Regions from separate parts of the Kineococcus sp. NBC_00420 genome, predicted to be linked through region 2. Evidence: riboswitches for the same ligand, from Rfam matches in the RefSeq annotation. Region 2 holds a riboswitch; each other region holds the start of a gene.

Region 1 (3,213 bases), 3.4 Mb from region 2:
GTCTACGAGGTCGTCGCTCCCCGGCAGGCCGACCGGGGCGGACGCGTCGTCCTGGTGCAGGTCGAGAACGAGTACGGCGCCTACGAGACCGGTTCCGGCGCAGCAGACAGCGCCGCGACGGACACCGCCGCCCGGACCGCCTACCTGGAACACCTGGTGGCCACCACGCGCCGCTGCGGGATCACCGTGCCGCTGACGACCGTCGACCAGCCCACCGACGAGATGCTGGCCGCGGGGACCCTGCCCGGACTGCTGACGACCGGGTCCTTCGGCGGCCGGGCGGCCGAGCGGCTGGACACCCTGCGCCGCCACCAGCCCGAGGGACCGCTCGTCTGCTCGGAGTTCTGGGTCGGCTGGTTCGACCACTGGGGTTCCCACCACCGGACGACGCCCCCGGAGGCGGCCGTCGCCGAACTGACGACGATGCTGGAACGCGGCGCGGGAGTGAACGTCTACGTCGTGCACGGGGGCACGAACTTCGGGTTCACCAGCGGCGCCAACGACAAGGGTACTTACCAGGCGACCACGACGTCCTACGACTACGACGCGCTCCTCGACGAGGCCGGCCGGCCCACGCCGAAGTACTGGGCCTTCCGCGAGGTCCTCGGCGGGTACGCCGAACTCGGTGCCGACGTCCCGCCGCCGGCGCGGCCGGCGCCGGTCCTGCGGGCTCCGCTCGTCGGTGCGCTCCCGCTGATCGAGGCCGTGGACGGTCTCGAGCCGGTGGCGGGGGAGGAGGTCCCGTTCCTCGACGACCTGGCGACGGAGAGCGGGGTACCCGCCCCCTTCGCGTGGGTCAGCGCCACCTCGCCCGGGTCCCCGGGTCCGACCGTCCTGCACGTGGCCGAGGTGCGCGACCGCCTCACCGTGCTGCTCGACGGAGTGCGGCTGGGCACCCTGTTCCGGGAGGACCACGACACCACGCTCGCCCTCCCGCCGCACCCCGCCGGCACCCGGCTCGACCTGCTCCTCGAGGACGCGGGCCGGGTGAACTACGGTCCGCGCCTCGGCGAGCCCAAGGGCGTCGTCGGTCCCGTCCGCGTCGGGGACGCGGCGGTGCGCGACCTCCGGGTGCAGGCGCTGGACCCGGACCGGCTGGCGACTGCCCCGGCGGGACGCTCGGGTGCGGTGACGTTCCTCGCCGGCCCGGTCCTGGCCCGCGCGGAGCTCGAGGTGGCGGAGCCCGTCGACCTCTTCCTGGACACGGCCGGCTGGGGGCGCGGGGTCGTCTGGGTCAACGGGTTCTGCCTGGGGCGCTACTGGCGGCGCGGACCGCAGCGGACGCTCTACGTCCCGGGGCCGGTCCTGCGGGCGGGGACCAACGACGTGACGGTCCTGGAACTCGACGCCGCCGCGGACCCGTGGGTCCGGACGCTGCCCGACCTGGACCTCGGCCACACCGACGAGTGACCGAGGAGTAGCCACCCACGCTGCTCCACCCGTCCTGCCCCTCGTCGCGATGCCCTACGCTGACGGGACCATCCAGAGCGGCCGAGAGACCTGGCTCGTCGACGCCGCAGCAACCCCCTCGCCCTCACCGGCGGGGAGGGTGCTCATGCCAGGACCGATGGGAGGAAAGAGTGGGTTACGCCGGCGACCTCACACCGCGTGAGGCCTTCGACCTGGTCCGGGACACCCCGGACGCGGTCCTCGTGGACGTCCGCACCGACGCCGAATGGCGTTTCGTCGGGGTCCCCGACACCAGCGGGACCGGCCGGGAGCCGGTCCTCGTGTCCTGGCTCCCGGTCGACCCGCCGCGGTTCCTGGCCGAACTCGCCGCCGCGGGGATCACCCCGGGAGCGGGCGCCCCGGTCGTGTTCCTCTGCCGCTCCGGGCAGCGTTCCGTCGGTGCGGCCGAGGCCGCCACCGCCGCCGGGATCGCCCCCAGCTACAACGTCCTCGAAGGGTTCGAGGGTCCGCTGGACGACGCCGGTCACCGCGGTGCGGTGGGTTGGCGCGCGGCCGGTCTGCCCTGGCGACAGTCGTGAGCGAGGGCTGGCGCCCGGACACCACCGCCGTCCGCGGCGGCCTCGTCCGGTCGCAGTTCGAGGAGACCGCCGAGGCCATGTACCTCACGTCGGGGTACACCTACGCGACCGCGGCGGACGCCGAGGCCGCGTTCGCGGGCGACGTCGACCGCTACGTCTACTCCCGCTACGGGAACCCGACGGTGTCGGTGTTCACGGAACGGTTGCGGCAGCTGGAAGGGGCGCAGGCCTGCTACGGCCTCGCCAGCGGGATGTCCGCGGTGTTCTACGCGCTCGCCGCGCTCCTCGGCGCGGGTGACCGGGTGGTGGCGGCGCGGAGCCTCTTCGGTTCCTGCTTCGTGATCCTCGACGAGATCCTCCCCCGGTGGGGCGTCACGACGGAGTTCGTCGACGGCGAGGACCTGGCGCAGTGGGAACGCGCGCTCTCGACCCCGGCGCAGGCGGTGTTCTTCGAGACCCCGGCGAACCCCATGCAGACCCTCGTCGACATCGCCGCCGTGAGCGAACTCGCGCACGCCGCGGGGGCGACCGTCGTGGTCGACAACGCCTTCGCCAGTCCCGTCGGCCAGCACCCGCTGGAGTTCGGGGCCGACGTCGTCGTGTACTCCGCGACCAAGCACATCGACGGCCAGGGCCGGGTGATGGGCGGCGCGGTCCTCGGGACCTCGGAGTTCATCGACGGCAGGTTCCGCGAACTCACCCGGCACACCGGACCGACGCTCAGCCCGTTCAACGCGTGGACCCTGGCCAAGGGCCTGGAGACCATGAGCCTGCGGGTGCGGCACGCCGCAGCCACCACCCTGCGCCTCGCGGAGCACCTGGAGCAGTCGCCGGGTGTCCGCTGGGTCCGCCACCCCCTGCTGGCCAGCCACCCGCAGTTCGACCTGGCGAAGCGGCAGATGGAACTCGGCGGGACGGTCCTCACGTTCGAGCTCGACGCCCCGCGCGGGCGCGGCAAGGACCGCGCCTTCGAGGTCCTCGACGCCCTGCGGATCGTGGACATCTCCAACAACCTCGGCGACGCCAAGTCGCTCGCCACCCACCCCGCCACGACGACGCACCGTCGTCTGGGCGCCGAAGGCCGTGCCGCCATCGGCCTGACCGACGGGGTGCTGCGGTTGTCGGTGGGCCTGGAGGACCCCGACGACCTGCTGGAAGACCTCGACCGCGCGTTGCGCGCGAAACCCTGATCGGAGAACCCCTGTGACCGAGCACCAGATCCCCG
Region 2 (3,213 bases):
TCGAGGCGGAAGTGCTCCCCCCGGTGCTGGAACGCGTCGATCTTCGACCCGTCGGCGAAGTGCCCGGTCTCGGCGTCCGCGACGAGGGCGTCCGCGTCCCAGCTGTGCCACAACCGGCGGACGACGTCGATCCACTCCTCGGCGCGGTCGTAGGCGACGTCGTGCGCGACGGGTTCGAGCCCGACGTGGCGGGCGCTGCCGACGTCGGTCACCAGGTTGATCCCGAACCGGTCGCCGGACAGGTGCTGCAGGGTCGCGGCCTGCCGGGCGGCGAGGTAGGGCGGGGTGATCCCCGCGTTGATCGTGGGGACGACGCCGAGGTGCCGGGTCGCCGCGAACAGGTACGGGGCGAGCAGCAGCGGGTCGTGCTTGGGCCCGCCGTAGGCGGCGCGGACCCGCAGGTCGAGGGTGTCGGGGTTGCCGAGCGAGATGGCGTCCTCGATGACCACGAGGTCGAAACCCGCGCGTTCGAGGTCGCGGACCGCGTGGGCGTAGAGGTCGGGACGCGTCCAGTCGTCGTTCCACGCCTGGTAGTCCCGGCCCCAGCCCTGCGGGCCGAAACCCCGGGAGAAGAAGTACCCGAAGTGCTGCAGGCGCGTCACCTCAGACCGCCACCGGGAGCTCGGCGGGAACCGTGGCGGCGAGGGCGAGCTCCAGGTCGGCGAGCAGGTCCTCGGGTTCCTCCAGCCCGATCGAGAGCCGCACCAGTCCCGGCCAGATCCCGGCGGCGAGGCGTTCGGCCTCGGTGCGGTGGGCGTGCGTCGTGCTCCCCGGGTGGATGACCAGCGAGCGGACGTCGCCGACGTGGGTCATCCGGGTGAACAGCTCGACGGCGTCGACGAAGCGTTGCGCCGCAGCCCGTCCACCCTCGAGGGTGAAGGAGAACACCGCGCCGCTGCCCCGCGGCAGCAACCGCTGCGCGACCGCGGAGGTCCCGTGGCCGGGGAGTCCTGCGTGGTCGACGCTCACGACCTCCGGACGCGCCGCCAACCAGCGGGCGAGTTCCAGGGCCGTCGACGTCTGGCGCGCCACCCGCAACGACAGGGTCTCCAGGCCCTGCTGGACCAGGAAGGCGTTGAACGGGGAGATCGTCGGCCCGAACCGCGAGGCGACGACGGCCCGGGTGTGCTCGACGTAGGCCCGTCGCGGCCCGTGCGCCTCGACCCAGCTGACCCCGGCGAGGACGTTCGCCGGAGCGGTCAGGTGGTCGAACCCGCTCCAGTCGAACGAACCGCCCGTGACGATCGCGCCACCCAGGGCCGCCCCGTGCCCGGCGAGGAACTTGCTCGCGGAGTGCACGACGACGTCGGCGCCGTGGTCGAGGGGGTGCAGCAGGTAGGGCGTGGCGAAGGTGTTGTCGACGACGAGCGGGATGCCGTGCCGGTGGGCCACGGCGGCGACGGCGGGCACGTCGAGGACGACGTTCTTCGGGTTCGCGATCGACTCGGCGAAGAACACCCGGGTCTCGGGGCGCACCGCCGCCTCCCACGCCGCGGGGTCGGTGCTGTCGGCGACGAAGTCGACGGTGATCCCGAGCCGGCCGAAGTTGTCCACGAGCAGGCCGCGAGACCCCTCGTAGAGGTCCCCCGCGGCGACGACGTGGTCGCCGGCGCCGAGGACGCCGAGCAGGGCCACCGTGATCGCGGCCTGGCCGGTGCCGACGACGATCGCGTCGCTGCCGTGCTCGAGGACGGCGAGGCGCTGCTCCAGCGCCGTCGTCGTGGGGTTGGCCATCCGGGTGTAGACGTAGCCGTCGTCCTCACCGGCGAAGCGGGCACGCGCTTGCTCGAAGTCGTCGAAGACGAAACCGGCGGTCAGGTGGACGGGGGTGACGCGGGAACCGGTCGCGGGGTCGGGTGAGGAACCGGCGTGGACCTGCTGGGTGGCGAAACCGTGCTGGGACGGGACGTGCGGCATCGACGGAACCTTCCGGGGAGCGTGAACGGGGGACCTGGCGGGCGTTCAGGCCCGACAGGTCATCCCGGCGCTGCGCAGGAGGTCGATCACGAGACGGCGCGTCAGGCGGTGTTCAGGCACGGAGCTTCTCCCATCGGTCCTGGCGGAAGCACCAACCCGAAGGCGGTTGCTGCGGCGTCGACGAGCCAGGTCTCTCGGCCGCTCTGGATGGCTCTTCCAGTGAACGGTGACCGCGGGTCCCGTGTCAAGCGCTTCACCCGGTCGGGGCGCAGGTAGCGTGCCCGCTCGTGATCCTCACCGCGATGCTCTTCTACCCCGGGGGCGAGCACCTCACGAGCTGGCGGCTCCCGGGCGGGCGCCCGGACGACTACCTCACCCACGGCTACTACGAGGACTTCGCCCGCACCGCGGAGCGCGGCGGGTTCACGGCGTTGTTCTACGCCGACGAGCTCTACGTGTGGGACCGCTTCCCCTCCGGGGTCGAGCACGTCGCCAACGTCCGCCCGGAACCCTTCGGGCTCCTGGGCGCGCTCACCCGCAGCACGGAACGCATCGGGCTGGTCGCCACCGTCTCCACGACGTGGAACCAGCCCTTCCACACCGCCCGTCAGGTCGGTTCGCTGGACTTCCTGAGCTCGGGGCGGGCCGGGTGGAACCTGGTGACCTCGGCCAGCGACGAGGAGGCGCGCAACTTCGGTCTCGACGTGAACCTGGACCACGCCGCGCGCTACCGCCGGGCGGGCGAGTACGTCGAGGTCGTGCAGGGCCTGTGGGACAGCTGGGACGACGACGCGATCCGGCCCGACGTCACCTCGGGCCGCTACGCCGACCCGGCGGGGATGCACGTCCTCGACCACGAGGGTGAGTTCTTCCGCGTCCGCGGTCCGCTGAACCTGCCCCGCCCGCCGCAGGGCCACCCGGTGCTGTTCCAGGCCGGTTCTTCCGAGGACGGCCGCCGGTTGGCCGGGAAGCACGCCGAGGCCGTCTTCGTCCCCGGCAGCGCCCCGCTGGAGGGCGCTCGGAAGCTCGCCGACGACTACAAGCGCCGCGCCGCGGACAACGGCCGCGACCCCGCCCACCTCAAGGTCCTCCCCGCCCTCTCCCCCGTCCTCGGCGAGACGCCGGAACGCGCCCTCGAACGGGTGGACGAGATCGAGGCGCTGACCCCGGACCGCCTCAGCCTCGACTGGCTCTCCCACCACCTCGGGGTCGACCTGTCGGGCCACCCCCTCGACGATCGGTTCGAGTTCGACTTCAGCGGCGGGTCGAACCAGGTGCAGACGGTGTTCGAGGGGA
Region 3 (3,213 bases), 2.8 Mb from region 2:
CGCCCGCGGGCACCAGCGCGTCGATCGCTGCGGGGTTCGCGGCGTTCCCGCCGTTGTGGCCGGGGTCGAGCACGACGACGGGTGCAGGGGTGCTCGGCGAGGGGGCCGCCACTCGGACCTCCGCGCTCGCGGTGGGTGCGGGTGCGGGCGCAGGCGGCGCGGAACACGCGCTCACCAGCACCGCGACGGTGGTCGCGAGGAGTCCCGGTCGGCACCGCACGGCCCCAGCGTGTCACGGACGGCCTGGGTGGTCTTCAGCCACGGCGGTGCACGAGGTGAGCTTCCACTCCCGCGAGTGGTCGCAGCGACGGCATCACCGCCTTCCTGGTGGCGCAGCTCTGAGGCGCCCGGCTCCGGGGCGCAGCGTCAGGCGGGGACCGGGGTGGTCGCCGCGACGACGGCCTCGTCGAGTTCCGCGCCGAGGTCCAGGTCCTCACCCGCGACGAGGCGGGCCTCGAGTTCGCGCACCTTCGGGATGACGAGCTCGCCGAACGCCTCGACCTCCTCCTTGACGTGCAGGAAGCCGAGCAGCAGCAGGTCCACCCCGACGAGGCGGTAGGCCAGGATGCGGCGGGCGACCTCGTCGGGCGTCCCGACCAGACCGGTGCGGAAACCGTCGTTGTACTGGACGAGGTCGCGGAACTCGCTGTCGGCCCACATGCCCTTGCCGTCCCTGGTGGAGTTCCCGGCCTCCTGGACGGCGGCGCCGAAACCTTCGACCTTGGTGCGGTCGGCCTTGGCGATGATCTCCTCGAGGACGGCCTCGGCCTCGTCGCGGGTGTCGCGGACGACGGCGAAACCGTTGAGCCCGAACCGCACCGAGCGGCCGTTGCCGGCGGCGAGGGCGCTGACCTCGCGCACCCCGGCGGCGGCGGCGGCGATCGACTTGCCGTTCATGAAGTACCAGTCGCTGACCCGGCCGGCCATCGCCTGCGCGGCAGTCGAGTTGCCTCCCTGGAACAGTTCCGGCTGCACCTTGGGCTGCGGGCGGAAGGTGATGTCCTCGGCGTTGAAGAACTCACCCTGCTGGCTGTAACCGTCCTCGGTCCACACCCCGCGCAGCAGGGCGATGAACTCCTCGGACTGGCGGTAGCGGTCGTCGTGCTCGTGCCAGGTGACCCCGAGCTGGGTCGCCTCGTTCTTGAACCAGCCGGAGACGACGTTCAGCGCGAGGCGGTTGTCGGTGAGTTCCTGGGTGGTCGCTGCGAACTTCGCGAGGACCCCGGGGTGCCAGAAGAAGGGGTGCACCGCGGCGATGACCTTGAGCTTCTGCGTCGCCAGCAGCAGGGCGAGGGAGAACGACGTCGACTCGTGCTGCGCGTCCGCCCCGTAGGAGGCGAGGTAGCGGACCTGGGTCAGGGCGTACTCGAAACCGACGCGTTCGGCGGCCTGGGCGACGGCGACGTTGTAGGCCGGGTCGTGGCTGGTGCGCTGCTCGATCGTGGAGACGACCAGGCCGCCCGACACGTTCGGGACCCAGTAGGCGAACTTCAGCGGCTCGTTGACGGACATGGTGGTGCTCCTCCATCGGTCCTGGCGGTAGCACCCGGGTTCGGGTTGCTGCGGCGTCGTCGAGCCAGATCTCTCGGCCGCTCTGGATGGTCCTGCGAACTGTAACGCCTCGTCGGCGGCCCCGCAGCGACTCGGGCCGGCCCGGCACCGGAGGGGTCCGGCGCAAGCCGTTGCGCACGAACGATTTCGAAGCCGGGTGCGGATATCCGGTACCTTCCCGAACCGCTTGACGGACCCCGGTTCGGCTGTCACTGTCGAATCAGGTCATGAGTACCAGCGCGAAGCCCCGGCTCGCTGGTCGGCAACCCTCCTTCCGTCGTGGGGTGCTCCGGGTGATGACCCGACCCGCGGGTGTCGCGGGTAAGGACGTTGAAGGAGACGCACGTGTCCCACCAGACCTGTCGACGCTGAGCGTCCGCACTCCCCGCTGAACACCCCGGGCCACCCCGTCCGGCGGTCCCCCCTGCGCCGGTCCGCCCGACGCTCCCCCGCCGCGCCCTCGCGCGCCCCACGCCGCCCTGGAGACGACGTGATCGAGCCATGATCGAGCTGAGACAGCTCACCAAGACCTACGGGAGCACCACCGTCCTCGACCGCCTCGACCTGCTCGTCCCCGCCGGCAGCATCACCGCCGTCGTCGGGCCGAGCGGGGCCGGCAAGAGCACCCTCGCCCAGTGCGTGACGCTGCTGACCCGGCCCACGTCGGGTTCCGTGCTCGTCGGCGGCCAGGACCTGACCCACCTCGGGGAGGGACGGCTGCGCGAAGCCCGTCGCCGCATCGGCACGATCTTCCAGTCCGACGGGCTGCAGACCCGGCGCACCGCCGCCCAGAACGTGGAACTCCCGTTGCGCTACCTCGGGGTCGTCCCCCGCGAGCGGCGTGCCCGGGTCGCCGAGCTGCTGGAGCGGGTGGGTCTGGCCGACCTGGCCGGCCGCTACCCGCACGAGCTCTCCGGCGGTCAGCGCCAGCGCGTCGGGATCGCCCGCGCCCTGGCCCTGCGCCCGAGCGTGCTGCTCTCCGACGAGGCGACCTCCGGGCTGGACCCGCGCTCGACGGCCTCGATCGTGGCGCTGCTGCGCGAACTGCGCGACGACCTCGGGCTGTCCATCCTGTTCATCACCCACGAGATGGACACGGTCGTCGAGGTCGCGGACTCCGTGGCCCGACTCGAGCACGGCCGCATCGTCGAGTCGGCGCCCCTGCTGGACGTCCTGCGCGACCCGGGGTCGCCCGTCGGGGCCGCGCTGCTGCCCCGACGGGCGGTCGCCACCGATCCCCGGCTCGTCACCTGGACGGTGCACTACCGCGGCGACGACGTGCCGGCGGACTGGCTGACCAGCACGGCCCGCGAACTCGGTCACGACCTCGCCCTGCTCGGCGCCTCCGTGAGTGCCGTCACCGGGCGGACCGTCGGGCACGCCACCCTCGGGGTGCCGGACTCGGTGGACCCCGCGCGGCTGATCGCCGCCCTCGAGCGACGGGGACTGCACACCCGCGCCACCGAGGCGCCCTCGACCCTGGAGCTGGTCCCGTGAGCCCCGCCGCCCTCCCGCTGGCCTCGAACCTGGACACGCCCCTGCCGCAGATCCCGGCGCTCGTCCTGCCCGCCCTCGGCGACACCCTGCTGATGGTCGGCATCGTCATGGCCCTGGTCGTGCTGCTCGGGGTCCCGCTGGGGGTCCTGCTGCACAACCTCGCCC
Region 4 (3,213 bases), 650 kb from region 2:
GAGGGTGGTCTCGCGGGTCACGTCGTGCGGGACGTGCAGCAGGGAGGTCGACGTCCCGGCGACGACGTGGGCGGCGGAACCCTCGAGGGTCCGCAGCCGGGCCAGCGCCTCGACGAGATCGGCGCGCCAGACGTTGTGCCCGTCGACGACGCCGCCGACGACCGTCTTGCCGTGCAGCAGTTCCGGACGCGCCGGCGTCGCGCCGCGGACGAGGTCGAGGGCGAGACCCTCGACCGCCGTGGCGACCAGGGGTTCCAGGAGATCACCCGGGTCGCCGTAGGGCGTCGCGACCAGCAGACGCGGACGGCCCTCGAGCGCCGCGAGGCGGTCGTAGGCGCGGCGGACGAGGTCGGCGAGACCTTCGACGCCGTTCGTCGCGGAGTCGCTGACGAGCGCCGGTTCGTCCAGCTGCACCCACTCCGCCCCCGCTGCCGCGTAGGCGGCGAGGAGTTCCTCGTAGGCGCCGAGCAGGTCGTCGAGCCGGGAGATCGGGGCGAAACCCGCCGGGGCGTCGTCGGTCGCCTTGGCCAGCAGCAGGAACGTCACGGGCCCGACCACGACGGGACGGGTCAGGAACCCGTCGGAGAGCGCCTCGGCGAACTCCCGCACCCCACGGTCGTCGGCGAACCGGAAGGCCGTCGACGGGGAGATCTCGGGGACGAGGTAGTGGTAGTTGGTGTCGAACCACTTCGTCATCTCCAGCGGGGCGTCCGCACCGCGACCGCGGGCGATCGTGGAGTACCCCACGAGGTCGACGCGGCCGTCCTCGCCCACGACGTCGGCGAAGCGCGGCGGGACGGCGCCGAGGGCGACGGCGGCGTCGAGCACCTGGTCGTAGGCCGAGAACGCGCACGGGATCGACGCGTCGTGCGCCGGCAGGCCGAGGGAGTTCAGCCGGCGGACCGTGGCGGCACGGACCCTGGCCAGGGCGGCCTCGGTGGTGTCGCGGTCGGCGCGACCGGCCCACAGGGCCTCGAGGGCCTTCTTGGCCTCGCGGTCGGCGCCGATGCGGGGGTAGCCGAGGACGGTGGCGGTCCAGGTGGGGAAGTTCTCGGTGCTCACGGGGTGGGACCTCCTACCGCAGCGATGCGGCTCTGGATGGATCGGGGCAGGTTCAGGTGGTCGAGCAGGTCGAGCGCGGGTTCCGCCGCGTTGAACGTGTAGAGGTGCAGTCCGGGGGCGCCGGCGTCGAGCAGTCCCGCCGCGAGTCCCGACGAGAACGCCGTCGACGCCCGGCGGCGCTGGGCGGTGTCGTCGGTGTCGAGCGCCGCGAGCAGCTGTTCCGGGGCCGGGACACCGGCCAGCTCGCCGATGCGCTGCAACCGGCGGGCGTCGTCCGTCACGGCGATGCCGGGCAGCAGCGGGATGCTCACCCCGGCGGCGCGCGCCCGGCGCACGAAGGTCGCGTACTCCTCCGCCGAGAACGTCACCTGGCAGATCGCGAAGTGCGCACCGGCGTCCTGCTTGGCGCGCAGGGCCGCCAGTTCCGCGTCGCGACCGCGGGGGAAGGCCGCCACGGCGAGGGTCAGGGGACCCTCGTCGACGGGGACGCGGCCGCCCCGCAGCGCGGAGCGCCGCCGGTCGGCGACCTGGAGCAGTTCGACCAGGTCCCGCGCGGTCGCCAGACCGTCGGGGTGCGGGGTCCAGTCCGCGCTCCCGACCGGCGGGTCGCCCCGCAGCGCGAGGACGTTGCGGACACCGGCGTCGAGGAACTCGCCGGCGAGTTCCACCACCTCACGTCGCGAGGACCCCACGCACGTCAGGTGGGCCATCGCCGGCACGGCCGTCGAACCCAGGACGTGGGCCAGCAGTTCCCGACTCGGTCCCCTCGTCGCGCCGGCCGCCCCGAAGGTGACCGAGACGAAGTCGGGGTGCGTGTCGAGGAGATCGGAGAGCCTGCGCCACAACGACTCCCGCCCGATCTCGGAACGGGGCGGGAAGAGTTCGAAACTGACGGTGGGCCTCCCGGTCGCGGCGGCGACGAGGGGAGCCAGCGTCATCGCGGCCGGCCCCGGTCCGGAACCGGGTACGCGTCAGGAACATCGGTGGGGCGCATCACGAACTCCATCGGCCTGGCTTTAGCACCCTCGCCCGGGCTCGGGGGGTTGCTGCGGCGTCGTCGAGCCAGGACTCTCGGCCGCTCTGGATGGTGTTCACCGAATGTAGACCGGGGTCGACGCGATCCACAAGTGCTGTTCCGGGGTTCCCCCGAACGGAGGAACTACCCGACACGTGGGGTTCTGGAGGGAGTTCCGACGGGTTCGCGACACGCCGATCTTGCTCAGCGGGGTCCGACGTGACAACCTCAGCGCAGGTCATGAGCGCCAGCGACAAGCCCCGGCTCGCTGGCCGGCAACCCTCCCTCCGCGGCGGGGTGCCCCGGGTGACGACCTGGTCGACGCCGCAGTGGCGCCGGCAAGCGCGGACCTCGCCGGGGCGATCCCGGTCCTCCCGGCAGGGTCCAGTTCCTCCAGGAGACTCCTCGTGACGCTCAGCACCCTCTCCCCCCTCCGCTGCCCGGCGCCCGTCGCGCCGCTGCTGCCCGTGGTCGGCCGGGACACCCGCGTCCCGCTCGCCCAGGGCGGGTCGACCACCTACGCGAACCTGGACAACGCCGCCAGCGCACCCGCCCTCACCTCGGTCGCCACCCGCGTCGCCCAGGTCCTCCCCCACTACGCCAGCGTCCACCGCGGCGCCGGGTACCTCTCGCGCGTCTCCACCGCCCTGTTCGAGCAGGCCCGGGCCGAGGTCGGGACCTTCCTGGGGGCACGCCCCGACGACGTCGTCGTCTTCACCCGGAGCACGACCGACGCGCTCGACCTGCTCGCCCGGGCGGTCCCGCAGGGCTCCAGGGTCCTGGTGGCCGACGTCGAGCACCACGCGAACCTGTTGTCGTGGCAGCGCTCAGCCCTGACCACGGTCCTGCGCGGCGGGTCGGACGCGGAGGAGACCGCGACGCTGCTGGAGGCCGAGCTCGCCCGCGGCGGGTACGCGCTGCTGGCCGTCGCCGGTGCCTCCAACGTGACCGGTGAGGTGCTGCCGCTGCGTCGGCTGGCCCGGGCCGCGCACGCGGCCGGCGCCCGCATCGCCGTCGACGGGGCGCAGCTGCTCCCCCACCGCCGGGTGGACCTCGGTCGCGACGGGATCGACTGGATCGCGCTGTCCGGGCACAAGCTCTACGCCCCCTACGGAGCGGGCGCGCTCGTCGGTCGT

The links. A riboswitch is a leader RNA that binds a small molecule or an ion and turns the genes downstream of it on or off. The one in region 2 is predicted to bind S-adenosylmethionine.
Region 1: it holds a riboswitch for S-adenosylmethionine, as region 2 does, so the genes downstream of both, OG218_RS22135 (rhodanese-like domain-containing protein) here and OG218_RS05210 (O-acetylhomoserine aminocarboxypropyltransferase/cysteine synthase family protein) in region 2, are expected to answer to the same signal.
Region 3: it holds a riboswitch for S-adenosylmethionine, as region 2 does, so the genes downstream of both, sfnG (dimethylsulfone monooxygenase SfnG) here and OG218_RS05210 (O-acetylhomoserine aminocarboxypropyltransferase/cysteine synthase family protein) in region 2, are expected to answer to the same signal.
Region 4: it holds a riboswitch for S-adenosylmethionine, as region 2 does, so the genes downstream of both, OG218_RS08280 (methylenetetrahydrofolate reductase) here and OG218_RS05210 (O-acetylhomoserine aminocarboxypropyltransferase/cysteine synthase family protein) in region 2, are expected to answer to the same signal.

The regions. Positions count from the first base shown of each region.
Region 1 is NZ_CP107930.1:4,504,855-4,508,067, forward strand. Features, by position in the region: gene OG218_RS22130 (glycoside hydrolase family 35 protein) at 1-1,410, shown strand, start outside; SAM riboswitch class I at 1,476-1,574, shown strand; gene OG218_RS22135 (rhodanese-like domain-containing protein) at 1,581-1,988, shown strand; gene OG218_RS22140 (O-succinylhomoserine sulfhydrylase) at 1,952-3,178, shown strand; gene OG218_RS22145 (cobalamin-independent methionine synthase II family protein) at 3,192-3,213, shown strand, end outside.
Region 2 is NZ_CP107930.1:1,056,335-1,059,547, forward strand. Features, by position in the region: gene OG218_RS05205 (LLM class flavin-dependent oxidoreductase) at 1-602, opposite strand, end outside; gene OG218_RS05210 (O-acetylhomoserine aminocarboxypropyltransferase/cysteine synthase family protein) at 604-1,917, opposite strand; SAM riboswitch class I at 2,045-2,131, opposite strand; gene OG218_RS05215 (NtaA/DmoA family FMN-dependent monooxygenase) at 2,205-3,213, shown strand, end outside.
Region 3 is NZ_CP107930.1:3,824,062-3,827,274, reverse strand. Features, by position in the region: gene OG218_RS18910 (N-acetylmuramoyl-L-alanine amidase) at 1-220, opposite strand, end outside; gene sfnG (dimethylsulfone monooxygenase SfnG) at 367-1,512, opposite strand; SAM riboswitch class I at 1,522-1,605, opposite strand; SAM riboswitch class IV at 1,775-1,885, shown strand; gene OG218_RS18900 (methionine ABC transporter ATP-binding protein) at 2,053-3,048, shown strand; gene OG218_RS18895 (methionine ABC transporter permease) at 3,045-3,213, shown strand, end outside.
Region 4 is NZ_CP107930.1:1,703,658-1,706,870, forward strand. Features, by position in the region: gene metE (5-methyltetrahydropteroyltriglutamate--homocysteine S-methyltransferase) at 1-1,062, opposite strand, end outside; gene OG218_RS08280 (methylenetetrahydrofolate reductase) at 1,059-2,000, opposite strand; SAM riboswitch class I at 2,062-2,153, opposite strand; SAM riboswitch class IV at 2,314-2,428, shown strand; gene OG218_RS08285 (aminotransferase class V-fold PLP-dependent enzyme) at 2,485-3,213, shown strand, end outside.